DNA from 4 places in the Eubacterium sp. AB3007 genome. Region 3 is predicted to be linked to each of the others. Evidence: riboswitches for the same ligand, from Rfam matches in the RefSeq annotation. Region 3 holds a riboswitch; each other region holds the start of a gene.
The links. A riboswitch is a leader RNA that binds a small molecule or an ion and turns the genes downstream of it on or off. The one in region 3 is predicted to bind cobalamin.
Positions count from the first base shown of each region.

Region 1: linked by a shared signal. The riboswitch ahead of P156_RS0105985 (carboxypeptidase-like regulatory domain-containing protein) and the one ahead of P156_RS0109855 (hypothetical protein) in region 3 are both predicted to bind cobalamin.
Region 2: linked by a shared signal. The riboswitch ahead of P156_RS0104450 (hypothetical protein) and the one ahead of P156_RS0109855 (hypothetical protein) in region 3 are both predicted to bind cobalamin.
Region 4: linked by a shared signal. The riboswitch ahead of P156_RS0106570 (sirohydrochlorin cobaltochelatase) and the one ahead of P156_RS0109855 (hypothetical protein) in region 3 are both predicted to bind cobalamin.

Region 1 is NZ_JIAD01000001.1:1,218,449-1,222,666, reverse strand. Features, by position in the region: gene P156_RS0105985 (carboxypeptidase-like regulatory domain-containing protein) at 1-1,885, opposite strand, end outside; cobalamin riboswitch at 2,071-2,292, opposite strand; cobalamin riboswitch at 2,527-2,734, shown strand; gene P156_RS0105980 (hypothetical protein) at 2,904-4,218, shown strand, end outside.
Region 2 is NZ_JIAD01000001.1:884,205-888,422, forward strand. Features, by position in the region: gene P156_RS0104450 (hypothetical protein) at 1-1,785, opposite strand, end outside; cobalamin riboswitch at 1,958-2,140, opposite strand; gene aroQ (type II 3-dehydroquinate dehydratase) at 2,158-2,589, opposite strand; gene P156_RS11565 (shikimate kinase) at 2,589-3,779, opposite strand; gene P156_RS0104465 (chorismate mutase) at 3,800-4,060, opposite strand; gene P156_RS0104470 (prephenate dehydratase domain-containing protein) at 4,062-4,218, opposite strand, start outside.
Region 3 is NZ_JIAD01000001.1:2,074,250-2,078,467, forward strand. Features, by position in the region: gene P156_RS12385 (immunoglobulin-like domain-containing protein) at 1-1,143, shown strand, start outside; cobalamin riboswitch at 1,300-1,558, shown strand; gene P156_RS0109855 (hypothetical protein) at 1,674-3,071, shown strand; gene P156_RS0109860 (hypothetical protein) at 3,565-4,218, shown strand, end outside.
Region 4 is NZ_JIAD01000001.1:1,379,416-1,383,633, reverse strand. Features, by position in the region: gene hemB (porphobilinogen synthase) at 1-636, shown strand, start outside; gene P156_RS0106575 (DUF819 domain-containing protein) at 664-1,905, shown strand; cobalamin riboswitch at 1,996-2,185, shown strand; gene P156_RS0106570 (sirohydrochlorin cobaltochelatase) at 2,311-3,486, shown strand; gene P156_RS0106565 (hypothetical protein) at 3,493-3,984, shown strand; gene P156_RS0106560 (6-phosphofructokinase) at 4,145-4,218, shown strand, end outside.

The DNA of each region.
Region 1 (4,218 bases), 860 kb from region 3:
GGATCCCATCGTACAGGCGGTAGCTTCCGTCTGCTTCTGGTGCCACGGTCTCTCCGCTTCTGGTGACAGTGATCACAGGCTCGGGTACATCCTCGCCCAGCTGATCCTTCACGTGGAACTTCACAGTGTGCATGCTGTCTGCTTCCTTGAGGAGAGAGAGCACCACGTGCTCCTCTTTGGCCGGTGAGTAGCCGGTCTTTGTCGCCTCGGCGGCGCCTCCCTGTGCCACAAAGCCTTCCTTGGAGACGGAGATAGTATATTTCTTCAGGGAATTGAGTTTGAAGGTACCATCGGCATTCGGGGTGATCTCGGTATTGTCTGCCTCGTCCACCACCTTGATGGTGGCGCCATCGATCGCCTCTTTGGTCTTCATGTCGGTTACATCCACCGTCACATCAAAGTCGATGACGGGCTTGTCCTGGACGGTGATGTGGAAGGTGCGCTCCGCCAGAGGCTCCTTGTCATAGTACACACCGTTTCCATCGTACTGATCGTAGCCAGTGTCGGCGGGGTAGAGTTTTAGCGTGGCCGTGAAGTCCATGCCGCTATCTCTGTAGGCTGCTTTCGGGCTGAAGGTGACCGTGCCGTTTTTGCCTTCCGGATAACGGATCTTCTTCAGGTTGGTGCTGGAGAAATAAGTCGTCTTCAGGATGCTGCTGTCGATGAACCAGCCCGCCCGGAACTTGTTACTACGCTTGAAGATAAAACTTTTTATCTCGGTCCCGGTAGTATCATAGTAAGGCACTGTGACATTGGTTCCCTTGCCCTTGATGGCATCCGCATGGTCGCTGCTGATGGTCCCGTTAGAGAAGTACTGGTCCATGTAGCGCTGAGCATCCTGCTGCGGTGTCATGATCTCTGTGCTGTCGCTGACGCGCTTCAGGTTTTCCTTGTCGATCTGGAAGTCGTGGACGTAGTAATACTTGTCCGGGGTCTTGTCCTGCTTGGCAAAGTGGCTGGCGGAACGGGCAGCGTAAACCTTCGGCTCTCCCAGAGTGATGGGCACGGGCCAGAAGGTGTAAGCGTTGCTCTCCGGCAGAATCAGCCCACCCAACAGATTGCTTTCCTTGCCGCCGACTTCTTTCTTTTCTTCTTCCACGGCCTCAGCGATGATGGTGTCCTTGGTGGCGGTGTCGGAAACATAGAAGCGATCGGCGCCGGTTCCCTTCATGGTGACGATGGCGGTGGCCTTTCCATCCTTGATGACAACAGTAGCCTTCGATACCACGATCATGCCGCTGGCATCGGTCGTCACATCTGTCTTGAATCCGGTTGCGGTGTAGGTCCCGTCAGTGATCTCTTCTGGCTGGGAAGGATCCGTGGGGTTTGTCGGATCTGTGGGGCCGGTGGGATCTGTGGGGTCTGCTGGCTGGTCGGAACCACCCTGGCCAGGTTCATCCGGTTTCTGGGAAGGATCGATGGTGATCATGTAGGTGTAATTGATCCAGTGCGGTTGAGACATCGCCGTTGTTCTGGCGCTGATCGCTGTTTTCTCGTTCAGTTTTACAGGCAGGGTGACCTTCTTGTTCTCAATCTTAAAAGTGTCTGCGCCCATCTGGTCCGTATCCGGATCATATATGGAGAGCTCCTCGCTCTCTGCGGAAACGGTTCCGATATGAACGTGTGACATGTTTGCGCTGCTGGCTGTGAACTCACCTGTAGCCTGCCCGTCCTTGATGGTGACGCTGGTGCAGGTCAGCCTGGCCTTGCCGGTGCCGCCATCGAACGCATAATGATCCGCGTCGATGGTATAGGTTCCGTCTGCCAGAGTCGCGCTGCCTGTGCCCGTGGGGTTTTCGTCCGCAAATGCAGGAACGCTCATCATGGACAAAGCCACCGCTGCAGATAGCAGAAGCGCCATCACCTTTTTCAAGTGTGTTTTCATAGATTCTTTTCCTTTCATTGTAATCCTTATGATGAAATGACTTGTACGCTTCTGGGGAACTCTGCCGGCATTGCCTTCTCCACAACAAGAAAAACTGCCTCCTCCTGCGAGAAGACAGTTCATAAACACATCAAAAATGCAGACCCCACTGCATGGTGTGATTGGACAGCTTTCTCCGGAAGCGTTTCTCCAACTTACAATGCAGCAGGTTTCCTGGCTCAGGGATCCATCGTGTACAGCTCCTTCTCGGGCGGAGGCGGGCGAATCGACTGATTCACCTGACGTAGCCGTCCAATGGCGATCGCTGTACGCATCTCCCCTCACAGTGACCGGATCGCTCGGGATTTCCACCCGATTCCCTATTATCCCCGCTATTACCGCAGGGCACTGCAAAGCGTACTATTCCACCCGTAATTATACTGCGGTAATGGGGTAACTGTCAACACAGAACCTGTCTTTGGAAGATGACTGCACAGGGAAGGGGTGCGGGTAGTATCGAAATCAATACTCTGTTCACCTGAGAGTTTCCCCACGCGACATTCCTGTCGCTATTCGGGTCCTTTCTCCTCAGGCCCGCATCCCGCGGTAGATTCCTCATTGACAGGCGGCAGATTTATGGTAGAATATTAGAAGCGTAAAACTGAATACGAAGCCAGTTCGGTGCCCCGGCCTGCGCGGCCGTGGGATAATAGGGAATCAGGTGCAAGTCCTGGACGATCCGGTCACTGTAATGGGGAGTTTCGGTACACGATGTCATTGGGAAACAGCCTGCAACGGCGCAAGTCCTGAGAAGACGTACTGTTGCGAGGAACCAGAGTCAGGAAACCTGCCGAATCTGAGATTGATGCCATGAACTTCCGAAGAAGGTTCGTCAATATTTCTTTTGTTATGTGTAGACCTTCTCCATGGTTTGTGGAGGAGGTCGTGCTGGTTTTTGGGCCCTGCGTACCGAAGATGCGGGCGGTCAGCGATGCGCGTGGTTATTTCACAAAACATTGTGTCATGAGAAGGAGGAAGTATGAATAGTAAGTTGAAACAGATACTGACGCTGTTGCTGTCAGTGTGTGTGGTGTTTGCATTCAGCAGCGTGGCTGCGTTTGCGGATGGGGAAGGGACGAGTAGCCCGACTCTGGAAAGCGTTACAGCAGCGATTGGGGAATTGTCCAACGATCCGCGTGATTTCAAAGCTGAGGATCGCGAAAAGGTCGAAGCTATTCAGACCGACTATGAGGCTCTTTCAGCAGAGGATCAGGCGACGATCGACAAAACATTCAACCATCCATCCGGAGACGGTCAGTCCTACGGCCGCGTTCTGGAGGCCGCTTTGTGGGCAGTGCGCTCATATGAGATCGATACGAACACCGTATTGACAGATGGTACCTACACGACAACATCTGAGCCGGCCGTCAGTTCCCAGTCCGACAAGGGTAAGAGTGATTCGAGCCGCACAAGAAACTGGTGGGTTGAGAGCGTCACCGTGGAGAACGGTCAGGCGACAGCCAACATCTATGTGACGAGTGGTGCGGCAACGAAAGCCAAACTGACTTCATACCCAAGTGTGTGGGTCGGTGGTAAGTCAATCGAGCGCGATTCGAATAATAACTACCCGATTCCGGTGGACCTGAACGGTGTGACCTACTTCGGCGGAGTCTCCTCGAGTATGCCAAGACCGATCATGTATTCGTTGAGTACTACTATCGAAGAACCTGTTAATCTGGCCATCACTAATAACACTGGCATGTTCAAAGCCGAGACAGCATCGCTGGAAACCACAGAGGGGAAGACTTACCTGGTCATGTCTCTTAGCGGTAAAGGCTATCATGAACTGTACAAGGGAACCTATGAGCAGGCTGTAGCCAATGGAGATGGCAGCAAAGATAATGGGAATGACTCGTGGATCCACGGCTATTTGAATGCAGCCGGTAAGTGGGAATTCAGAATTCCGGTGGAAGATGGGGAGTCTTATATGCCGCTGGTGGCGGTGTCTGATTCCTACTATCAGAAGTATCTGCAGGGGCAGAACTCTCTGGCAAGAGCGTTTTATCCCAGACAGATGGAGCTTGATCGTGCGGCAGGTACATTGGTTACAGGTGACTATGAGTTCAGTAGAGATATCACAGTGACAAACAATGTCAAGATGCTGAAGGTGAACTCCGCAAAGTTGGATACAGTTGGGGGGCCAAATTCTAATAACTACAAGGCTGATCTTGTTCTCGAGATGGGAAGTGAGTCTTACAGCGAGGCGTTTGTCGGAACGTTTGCAGAGGCAAATGCGGCTGAGAAGACGATTGCGCTTGCGGATGGAAATGTGTTTACGATCCCCGTCAAATGGG
Region 2 (4,218 bases), 1.2 Mb from region 3:
TTCAAACTGGCCCGGCTCTTTGCCTTCTTTCATCAGCGCCAGTTCCTCCTCTGCTTCCTGGATCTTCATCTCAAGGAGTGTCTTGTTCGTCGCGCTGGGTTTGCTAGCCGGGGTAGTGGTCACATCAAGGATCTCCGGATCTTTGTTTCCTGCCGTATAGAACCACTTACATTCCAAATAGTTCTCCGACTGAACGACGAACTGTACTCGTTCTTTCTCCTTCAGCACATATGCCCCATCCTCCTCGGCTTCCATGGGGCTGTCCGCATTCCCATCGAAGAAGGCCTGAACAGTCTTGTTCTTCATCTCAGGATACCCTAAGGGAACCTCACACAGGGGCTTGACGCGGTAGGTCCTAGGTTTGCGGATCGCCACCACGGCCTCGTAATCGCGCTGATCCGGAATGACACGTGCCGTCTGGGCCAGATAGCCATCTGCCGTCACCGAACAGTTGGTGTAGACGCCGTGCCAGACACTGTACTTGCCATCCTCTGGCTGAATATCATTTATCTTGCCTACAGAGACTTTGAGCTCTGCCTGGGGAACTGGTTCCCCAGTCTCCTCATCGATGATCTTGACCGTCATCAGGTCCTTACAGTCCTTCTCCGGGACAACGGGGATCTCGTAGGTCTCACTCACTGTCTTCGGCACAAAGCTGCCTGTATAGCTGCGGCCTTCTACCTGGTTTCCTGTATAATACCCAGAGGCCGCAGTCGTCGTCGCCTTAACCGTATACTTGGTCCCGGGCGTCAACTTGTATTTTCCATCCTGATCCGGTTTCACTTCTCCGGTCTTTTTTCTGGAAATCTTCCAGGTGACCTTGATCTCTACGCCCTCGGTCACGACTTCACCGGTGCGCACATCCACTGCCTGGATGCTCGCCGCGGACTCTGCCGGGCTGGCGGACAGATACAGGGTGAACGCCTGTGAGGCCAGAGGCTCCGCAGTCCCAGCATCGATCGCCTCGTCCTTTTCGGTCGGCTTATACAGAGACAGAGTTGCCTCTACCTTGGTGTCTTCCTTGAGTTCTTCCAGAGAGAAACTGCTGCCCGAGGACTTTGCGCCACCAAACAGCGTCTCATCCGAGAACGTCCATCCGCTTTTGAAGATGCCATTCTCCGGCTGCTTAAGCTTCAAGGCCTCTACCTTCTCGCCCTTGTCGTTGTAAGCAGATACCAGATAGCCATCTCCCGACAGCGTAGCATCGCCCTCGTCCGCAAAGATCCCTTCCGCAACGTAATGCTGCTGGATGTATTTTGCTGCTTCCAGTTTCTTAGAAGGACGCTGTATGCCATCACTCACCTTGCTCAATCCTGCAGATTTGATGGTCACCTTGTGATCATACCAGGTATCTCTGCCGTCTCTATAGGCATGCGCCGCGACCTGGATCTCTTCGTCCAGCGCCCGCACCGGTACAGGCCAGAATGTGAAATGCCCATCCTCATCAGCATAGTAAAGAAGATCGTCTGCATTTGCAGACGCTGCTTTCTTGGCCGATCCAAGGTACAGGCGGTTGAACCCGCTCCCTGAGAGGGACAGCACCGCACTCATAATACCATCCTGCACATACAGGGTACATTTTGAAAACTTGAACATTCCGCTGTCCGTGGTGGCCACCGCACTATACGTACCATCCTCCAGCACCTGCGCCGGTGCCGCAGTGGCTTCCTGTATCCCTTCTGTCTCACTGCCATCTGCCGCAAACGAGACCGATGGCACCATCATGGTCACCACCAACATGACAGACAACATGATTACTGTCAGTCTACTTCCGATTTTCTTCAATTAAAAACCTCCTTTGCATCTCATATGCAACGGAGGCCCATATAAAACCGTTCGATCACACAGATTTCCTGTAAGCAACATTACGTAAACATCGGACTCGCCTGCCTAAGCCAGTACCTTCATTATGCCAAGGTGTGTCCTCTCTCGATCTATACATATAGTCATCCGCTACATATATAAATAATCTTTGTGCAGGTCTTCTGGCTCATGACGATACGGCCCCTCGCCTTCACAGCAGACAAAGCCATTGGCATAGTGAAGGACCCAAATCAATTACAGCGTCGGGAACGCACAGGACTTTCACCTGTTTCCCTCTTAGCTCTCTTGCGAGAGAACACAAAAATTGAAACAAACATCACTATTTATATCATATTATTGATGTCTTGTCAATATCTTCAGTGCCTCGATATACCCATCCAGCCCCATGCCCTTCACCGTGGCGATGCAGGCTCTGCGGATATACGACCGCTTGCGGAACGTCTCCCGTTTGTCCGGGTCGGAGATGTGCACCTCCACCACGGGAAGTCCTACTGTCTTCACCGCATCCAAAAGCGCGATGCTGGTGTGAGTGTAGGCCCCCGGGTTGATCACAATCCCGTCGCAAGTGCTGTAGGCCCGTTGGATTGCATCGACCAGATCCCCCTCGTGGTTGGACTGGTAGAACTCCACGATCTCCACGTCCAGCGCCTCTGCAGCCCCTTCCATGTAATGGATCAGATCCTCGTAGGTCTTGCTCCCGTAGATTTCCGGTTCCCGAATCCCGAGCATATTCAGATTGGGACCGTTGATGACCATGACACGCATCATTTCATCTCCTGGTTATTATCGATAAAATAGTCGCTCCACGACTCGTAGAGATCCTTCCGCTCGTCGTACAGCTGCTGCACCGGTGTGGAGATGGAGAGCGGTCTTCCGTCTGTCTCCAGCTTGTCCAGATCCCGCTTGATCCAGACCACCCGTCCGTTCTGGCGGATAATGTTGTAGTTACGCTTGGTCTTCACCACACCACCACCGGTGGCGATCACCACGCCGGTCCGCTTGCAGGCCTTCTCCAGTTCCTCTGTCTCGATCTTCCGGAAGTAGGCCTCCCCCTTCTGGGCAAAGATCTCTGCAACCGACATGCCTTCCCGTTCTTCCACCATGTCGTCCACGTCCAGGAATTCCCTTCCCTGGGCCTTGGCCATCTTACGTCCCAGCATGGTCTTGCCGGCTCCCGGCATACCGATCAGGATCATGTTCTGCATCTCCGCCCGCAAGGCTTCTGCTACCTCCAGTATCTCGTCCTTGTCAATGTCCGTCCCCTGGAAGAGCTCGCTTGACTCCCAGGCTTGCGCGACCAGCATGTCAAGGCCGCTGGCACAGGGGATCCCCCGAGCCTCTGCGTCCAGGATCAGAAGCGTCCGCGCCGGATTGTAGATCACATCCACAACGCCCTTCAGTTCGTCGAACTGCCCCAGATCCACCAGCTTCCGCAGGTTGTCCGGGTACATGCCCACCGGTGTCGCGTTGACCAGGATCGTAGCATCGTGGTGACGGCCGATGTTGTTGTAGTTCTCCTCTGTGTTGCGGGAGATGACGACGATCTCCTTGGCACCGAGATCCTCCAGCACACACTGGATCGTCCTGGACGCTCCTCCGCTTCCGAAGATCAGACACTTCTGACCACCGGGGTAGATCTTGTTCTTCTCCATCAGATAGCGAAATCCCAGATAATCGGTGTTGCAGCCGTACAGCGTGCCATCCTCCCGCTTCACCACTGTGTTCACCGCTCCGATCCTGTGTGCGGTATTGCTGATCTCGTCACACATCCCCGATACGATGGTCTTGTACGGTATCGTCACATTAAACCCCTGGTACTCCTCGGAATGCAACAGGGAGGGCAGTTCCTCTTCCGTCACTTCCAGCAGATCATACTCATAATCCCCGAACATCTTATGGATCATCGGGGAATAACTGTGGGAAAGGTGTTCCCCGATCAGACCATACTTAGCCATGTTCTCCTCCTAAGTTAGTTCTACACGATTTCCTTCTGATGAGCTCGGCTCATCTTCATAATTACATTATATAACAATTCTATATATTTTTCCATATCCTTATCAACAAGTCCCCTGACCTGATCGATCTTCTCCAGTTCCCGGCCAGTATCCATCACGGGCAGGTTGTTTGCCTGCTTGTATCTGGCGATCCCTTCGCAGGTCCGCATGCGCTGCTGAAACAGTGAGACGATCTCCCTGTCGATCCTGTCGATCTCAGCTCTGTAGTCCTTCAATTCCATGTCATACCTCGCTGTAGCTTCCAAGATAACGGAACTCCGCAGACAGTTCCTGGATCTGGTTCATCAGACGAATAAACTTTTCTGAGTACGCCTCCGCATCGATATCAAAATAGAAGCGGTACACAAAATCCCGACTGCCGATGGGCCTTGACTCCAGT
Region 3 (4,218 bases):
AGCGAGGAGATTCAGGTCAGTGTAAGTAATTTTGAGAAAGCGAACAAGTTCGACTTTGTGCCGCAGGAAATCGTAGTCTGGAGTAACGCCGCGGAGAAATACGGCGAGACCAGAGATATCGATGCCGGAAATGCAGGGAAGGTCACCTTTGCGGATGTGGTCTACACTATCCACGAGATGAAATACGGCGGTGCCTTCACGAAAGAAGATGTCAAGGACTATATCGAGATCAGCAATTCCGGATACTTCGGTAAGCTGTTCAAGGTTTCTACACTTAACATCTCCTACCTGATCAATGAGGATCTGACCATGACCGGCGGTGCTTTTGCGACTGCATTGGATGATGGTGATCAGGTGGCTCTGTACAAATACCTCGACGAGACGAACTACTCGGATCTCTACACGCACTTCACTGAGACAAAGAAGACCGTGAAAGAGGGAGAGGCGTTCTGGCTTCAGATCGAAGGGATCGGTTGGTCGCACCCGCTCGGTGCTGTCAAGAAGTACGATGGGGAAGAAGTCCTGGCCTCTCAGTATGACAAGGACGGGAATCTGACTGCTATCAAAGGCTCCAATATGAGCAAGGACGGCAAGGTGAAACTGGTGTTCAAGAAAGCGGGCACCTATGATGTGACAGCCTCCGGCATGGTGAATGGAGCGTACACGGATTACACCGACTGGCAGAATCCGAAGCAAGTTGAGGATGTTCCTGTTCCGATCGTGCTCCCACACTGCAAGGTTACCGTGCTCCCGGCAGATAAGAAACCAGCGAAATCGTCTGTTCCAGCTGTCAAGAAGATCAGCACCATCACGGTCAATGTCAAGACCGTAAACAAGAAGGTCGTTGCCAACGCCGTGAAGAAGGCGAAGGGAGATAGTGCTTCTATTAAGACAATCGTCCTCGGTAAGAAGGTTAAGAAGATCAAGAAGGGCACATTCAGCCAGTACAAGAATCTGACGACTCTTACAGTCAAAACCAAGAAACTGAAGAAGAAGAGGATCAAGGGTGCCCTGAAAGGGTCTGCTATCAAGACCGTCAAGGTTCAGATCGGCAAGAAGAAGGTCAACAAGAAGTATGTAAAGAAATATAAGAAGATCTTCACCAAGAAGAAAGCCGGAAAGAAAGTGATGGTCACGATGTGATCGGACACATATGAGTTATCCATGTGCGAGACTGCTGCTTCAGAGCAGCAGTCTCATTTTTCCCCCTGAGAAACATAATCGATAATGGATGTATTCCTGGACGTTTTTGGGGAGAGTACTTGCAATCGACTGCGACAGAGATTATAATGAACCTATAGTTTAATAATGCTCTATCATGACTCTGCGGCGTATGGCGGCAGGGGTGAGGGAACCGGGTGGGATTCCCGGGCATACAACGGTGCTGTGAGCACAGGAGTCGTCCTTCATGGCGAAAGCCGGTCATTGGGGGAATCTGAGAAGGCGAGGGACGGTGTGGAAGTAATGGCGTAAGCACGTGCACAAAACCAGGGCAGGTGCTAGATGTCATACTACAGCTGTGTAAGCCAGAAGACCTATGATGAGAGATAATGCACACTTGTTTGGAGTGTGGTTGGGGATACGAGAATTAACGGTCGTAGCAGTCTTGCTACGACCGTTTTTTTTCCTCGGGTGAGCCAGATAGAGCGGTGTGAAGAGAAAGGAGAAAGTTGATGAAACAGAACATGTTGCTGAAAAGAGTGACAACTGTGTTGCTTTCACTGGCGATTACAGTGGTGTTCATGCCAGCATTTGCATTCGCAGATGCAGCCTCTGATATCACCGTGTTCATGACTGTGAGTAATGCGGGTGAACTGGCAAAGGCCAAGGATGGAAGCATGATGGCTTGGAAGGAAGTCACGGTCAAAGATCTGGATGCAAGCGGGGACTTCTCTTATGACGAGGCTCTAGTTGCAATGCACAAGGAGTATAATTCCGAAGATGGATACGATCCTGGCTCAGGCATGGTAAAAAAAGTCTGGGGCGTACAGGGAGGTTCTTATCTGTTCTATATTAATGGGCAGGGAATTAAAAACGATGTAAAGCATGACACAGTTTCAGACGGTGACTATCTAGTAACGGGAATTCTTTCTGATACCTCCATTTACTCGGACTGGTTTACAACGTTTGACAATGAAGGGACAGTCAAGGCGAAGACAGGTGAAGCAATCAATCTCAAGATCAAAGGACATCTGGGGATGGCGTATATGCCCGATGATTTGAAGGACTCCCCGATCAAGGATATGTCCGTTGGATATTACAAAGATGGACAGTTTGTTGATACCGGTGCCAAGACAGACGCTGAAGGGAACTGCACCGTTTCCTTCGACAAGCCTGGAACGTATATCGTATCCGCTAAAGGCAAAGTTAAGAGTGCCACTGTATCTGTGTACACGATTCCCGCTGGTGAAATAGATGGCAAAAAGTATGCAAGCAGAATGGATTGGTCTACTTATGATTCGTTCGTGCTTTATACCGAAAAGAGTTATGGAGATGGACCGTATCCGCAGGATGAAATCAAAGAAATAGATTTCTCGTATTGGAGTGACCTTTCTGAAGAAGAACAGGCCGCATATAACTTGGTGTATATTAATAATTATGTAAGCCAGTACGAGGCTTACTATCCCGCGCTTTTGGATGCGCCGACCATTGCGCCCGCATGCGTGATCACTGTTGAAGAGAAAGACAAGACCCCGGTCAAGCCATCCACTCCGGCACCAAAGAAAGTTCCAACCGTCACAGTCAAGGCCAAGACCGTGGATGCCAAGACAGTTGCTGAAGCGGTGAAGAAGGCAGGCGGATCTGCGGACAGCGTCACCAGTTTTGTGCTCGACAAGAAGGTCAAGAAGATCAAGAAGGGCACATTCAGCCAGTACAAGAATCTGACGACTCTTACAGTCAAAACCAAGAAACTGAAGAAGAAGAGGATCAAGGGTGCCCTGAAAGGGTCTGCTATCAAGACCGTCAAGGTCCAGGTGGGCAAGAAAAAGACCAACAAGAAGTACGTGAAGAAATACAAGAAGATCTTCACCAAGAAGAACGCTGGTAAGAAAGTCAAGGTCACCATGTGATCTATGTTAATTGATCTGTTGAAGAGAATGCTGCCCCGGAGATCGAGTGTCCCGGGGCGGTTGATTTCGCGTCTGATCGGTGGTTCTGCTACAAAATGGCCGAATGCTCGTTTTTTGTAGTAGGTTTGGAGCATGACCTACTACAAAAACATGGAGCGGTGGCGATTCTGTAGTACATTATTCTACAGAATCCAGTGATTCCCAGAAAAATGTAGAAAAAGTTCCTGATAAACGAGCAATTAATATACATTTTTTCCTTATATTTACAGAAGATGAGATTGTGAGTGCTACAAAAAACGCAAGAAGCGGAGTTTTTGTAGCAGGTGAGCAGTAAAACCTACTACAAAAAATCCTGTTTCTTAGAAAAGTGTAGTACGCCTCTCGAGGACCTTCCGAAACTCTCCCGAAAACAGCGATAATATTGCTTCCGTTGTGTTTTCGGTGGGTATGTTATATACTGGTAAGGTAAATCTAATTAAAAGGTGGTATTACAATGAGACACAGTAAGAGAATCCTGCGGGCTGCCGCATGGGCATTGGCAGTGCTGATTGTGCTTTGTCTGGCCGGGTGCGGCAACTCGTCTGATCTGAATGGAGACGATCTGAACGATGTGTTGCAGAAGGCCTGCAGCTATACCGTAGATGAGGTGGGAACGCTTGATGCGTCGGAGGAGAGTTCGGCTTGGCTCATCTTCGGCTGCGACAAAGCAAACGCGGATGCTCTCACCGACGAGGATTATGATGACTACTATGACAATGTCCGGCTCCTGGTGAAGAACACCGGTGGTGTCCTCAGCGAGGACCGGTACACTGCCTATGAGCGGGTATCCATAGCGGTGGAGACCCTGGGAGCGGATCCGGAAGATGTGGAAGGGTACGACCTGATGGCGCCGGTAGATGACTATGACAAGGTCTGTGCTCAGGGGATTAATGCGGAGATCTACGCGCTGATCTCTGCCAACTATGTTGGTTATGATCTGAAAAATGAGCGGGAGTACCTGGATGATATCCTGGATGCTCAGGCAGAGGATGGGGGGATCTCCTTCGATGGGAAGAACGGAGATCTGGATATCACCGCCATGGCCGTGCAGGCTTTGTCCTTCTATCAGGAGGACAAGGAAGTGCAGGCGGTCATCGCCAAGGCCAGA
Region 4 (4,218 bases), 690 kb from region 3:
GATGTGTGTATGTGCGAGTACACCGACCACGGCCACTGCGGCATCCTCCACGACTGCTACGTGGACAACGATGACACCCTGCCCATGCTGGCCAGGATCGCCCGCACTCAGGTGGAGGCCGGCGCGGATGTGGTGGCGCCCTCCGACATGATGGACGGCCACGTCACCGCCATTCGCCAGGAACTGGACAAAGCCGGGTTCGTCAACACCCCCATCATGTCCTACGCGGTGAAATTCGCCTCTGCCTTCTACGGTCCCTTCCGGGTGGCGGCGGACAGCGCGCCCCAGTTCGGTGATCGGAAGAGTTATCAGATGGATTTCCACAATCGCAGGGAGGCCCTGAAGGAGGCCATGCTGGACGTGGAGGAAGGGACGGATTTCCTCATCGTCAAGCCTGCGATGGCTTACGGAGATCTGATTCGGGAGGTGGCGGATGCCACCGATATCCCCATCGCTACCTATAGTGTCAGCGGGGAGTACAGTATGGTGAAGGCGGCAGCGGCCCAGGGCTGGATCGACGAAGAGCGCATCGTGGGAGAGATGGCAGTGGGAGCCTTCCGTGCGGGAGCTGGCATGTATATCACCTACTTCGCGAAAGAAATCGCGGCAATGATCGACGCAGGAAAGATTGGATGAGCCGGAATGGCGGAGTGAGGTAACAAAGTGTTAAGTGCGATATTCCAGCCGTGGCTGGGGAGAGATTCTCTGGTGGCAGCTGACGATACATGGAGCCTGTTGTTCGTGCTTTGTGCAGGAGTGGCGCTGGCGATCTATCTGGAGCAAAAGTATGACTGGGCAGCGAAAGCTTCAGGGTGCATCCTTTGTCTGGTGTTGGCCATGATCCTGTCCAACCTGGGGATCCTGCCCATCAACTCAGCACTGTATGACGATGTCATCTGGGGCTACGCGGTGCCTATGGCGATCCCGCTGCTCCTGATGGAGTGCAACCTGAAGGTGATCTGGAAGGAGACGGGACGGATCCTGATCATCTTCCTGATCGGCGCGGTGGGGACACTGGTGGGAGCAGCCATCTCTTTCACACTGCTGAAGAACATGGTGCCGGAACCTGCCGGAGTGGCGGCCATGATGACCGGGACTTACATCGGCGGCAGCTTGAATCTGGCGGCATTGTCGGACGAATTCAGCGTCACCGGAGAGGTGGTGGGAGCCGCCACCGTGGCGGACAACCTGCTGATGGCGGTATATTTCTTTGTGCTGATCATGTTCGCGGGAATGAAATTCTTCCGCAGGCATTTCGGCCATCCCCACATCGATGAGGTGGCGGCGGGCCACGCAGCCGGAGGCGAAAACCAGGCGGCGGCCTTCTGGAGCCGGAAGGGGATTTCTCTGAAGGATGTAGCCATGAACCTGGCCTACACCGTGATCATCGTCTGGCTATCCAAACTCATCGGCGGGTTCATCGGGGAGCTGGTCCCTACCAGCAACATGCTGCTTTCCATGATCAACGCCTTCTTCGGCTCGCAGTATATCTGGATCGCCACCCTGTCCATGCTGATGGCCACCTATGCGGGGGACAAGATCGGGAAACTCAACGGATCCCAGGAGATCGGGACGTATTTCATCTACCTGTTCTTCTTCGTCATCGGTGTACCGGCCTCCATCATAGTGATCATCACCCAGACCCCTGCCCTGTTCCTGTTCACCGGGATCATGGTGGCCTGCAACATGTTGTTCTGTTTCGCGGGGGGCAAGCTGCTTCGGTTCGATCTGGAAGACTGCATCATGGCCTCCAATGCCAACATCGGAGGGCCTACCACGGCGGCCGGCATGGCCATCTCTCAGGGGTGGAGCAAACTGGTGGGGCCGGTGATGCTCATCGGTACCTTTGGGTATGTGATCGGCACCTATCTGGGGGTCATTGTTGGCAACCTGCTGGGGGCGTAGAGTTTCCCCAGAGACAACTTATGCCTCGCATTGTTGATTATTGGAGGCGTTGATTGACAGCCTGTTATTTTTGTGGTAGATTCATAAGTGATGAATACAACTGATGGGGAACAGGCTTTGTCCTTCGGGAGAGCCTGCCACCGGGAAGCAGGTGAGATTCCTGCAGAGTTCTCGTTACTGTAATCAGGGAGCAATGGCCATTATACCACTGGGAGACCGGGAAGGAGGCTGGCGCGTAGATCTGTAACTCAGGAGACCGACCATCAGGAGGGGGAGACCCCGCCACGAGCAATGGGTTGTGTATTTGGTTTTTTACGAGAGAGACCCTTTGTTTGTGTTGTACAGACAGAGGGCTTTTTGTATTCATCGGCAATTGTTTCACTATTAACTAAAGGAGTTGTAGTTATGAAGAAATTATTGGTTTTGATGCTGTCAGTCATGATGGCGGTAGTATTCATGACCGGTTGCGGTGGCTCACAGACAGAAGAGAGCGGCGGCGGAGATGCTGACAAGGAAGCGGCACAGGCCTGTGCAGACGCCATCGATGCAATCTACGTAGGCGAGTGGTCTGAGGACACTGAGCAGCAGTGCCTGGATGCCAAGGCCAAGTGGGATGCACTGACCGATGAGCAGAAGGAAATGGTCGAGGGTGAGGAAGCAGATCCGGGTTACTTCGGTGACGACACCGGCGATGCCTCCAAGGACGATCCTTTGAACGGAGACAAGATCGGTGACAAGGAGATCCTGGTGGTCAGCTTTGGTACCTCCTTCAACGATAAGAGAGTGGCCTGCATCGGTTCCATCGAGAAGGCTGTACAGGAAGCCAACCCTGACTGGGCTGTCAGAAGAGCGTTCACCTCTCAGATCATCATGAACCACATCTTTGCCCGTGACGGCGAGAAGATCGACAACATCAAGCAGGCACTGGCCCGCGCTGAGGAAAACAAGGTCAAGGAGCTGGTAGTCGTGCCGACTCACCTGATGAAGGGTAAGGAGTACGACGAAGTGGTCGAGGCCATCAACGAGTATAAGGACAAGTTCGATTCCCTGAAGTTCGCAGAGCCTCTGCTGGGTGAGGTAGGCAAGGATGCCTCCGTCATCAACGAGGATAAGGAAAGATGCGCCAAGGCTGTCACCAAGGCCGCTGTCAAGGACGCCAAGTATGACGATCTGGACGCTGCTGAGAAGGACGGCACCGCTTTCGTATTCATGGGACACGGAACCTCTCACGAGGCCAACATCACCTATGACCAGATGCAGAAGCAGATGGACGAGTTGGGCTACAAGAACGTCTTCATCGGCACCGTTGAGGGTGAGCCTGAGGATACCGCTTGTGACAAGGTCATCGAGAAGGTAAAGAAGGCCGGCTACAAGAAGGTCATCCTGCGCCCGCTGATGGTCGTTGCCGGTGACCATGCCCACAACGACATGGCAGATGCAGACGATCCGGAATCCTGGGTAAGCCAGTTCACCGCTGCCAAGGCATTTGACAGTGTGGATTGCCAGATCACAGGTCTGGGCGAGATCAAGGCCATCCAGGAGATGTACGTTGACCACGCCAAGGATGCGATCAACAAGTAAATGGGGATGTTCAGACAATTAGCTTTGAAGGGGCGGCTGCTGGTGATCTGCCTGCTGCTGCTCTCCCTGGGAACCGTGCTTTGTGCCTGCAGCGGCGGTACACAAAGCCCTGCGGAGAAGGCGGGCCTGACAGATGGTCAGTACACCGCAACGTTCACCACGGACAGCAGTATGTTCCACGTGAACGAGTCAAAGAACGACCAGGGAATCCTCACCGTGAAGGATGGCCAGATGACCATCCATGTGACGCTGCAGTCCAAGCGCATCACCAATCTGTTCTACGGAAAGAAGAAAGACGCGCAGAAGGATGGAGCGGAGCTCATCCAACCGACAGAGGATCAGGTTACCTACGACGATGGGTACAAGCAGACCGTCTACGGGTTCGATATCCCGGTGCCGGCCATCGACCAGGAGTTCGATGTGGCGCTGATCGGGACCCACGGCAACTGGTACGACCACAAGGTCAAGGTGACAGATCCGAAGCCATTGCAGGAGTGAGTACGGGCGATGAGTCCGGAATATAATTTAAGTAAGGTATTTCCACAGAAGAGGCTGTCCCGCGCGGGCAGCCTTTTCTGGTCTTTGTTCAAAAAAACATTGCAATCAAGGGGAATTTGTTATAGAGTAATAAGGTAAAGTTTATGTAAGGAGATTAACCATGAAGAAACAGAAAAAGAGGAATGTTATCGTAGGACAATCCGGAGGTCCTACCGCGGCCATCAACTCGTCTCT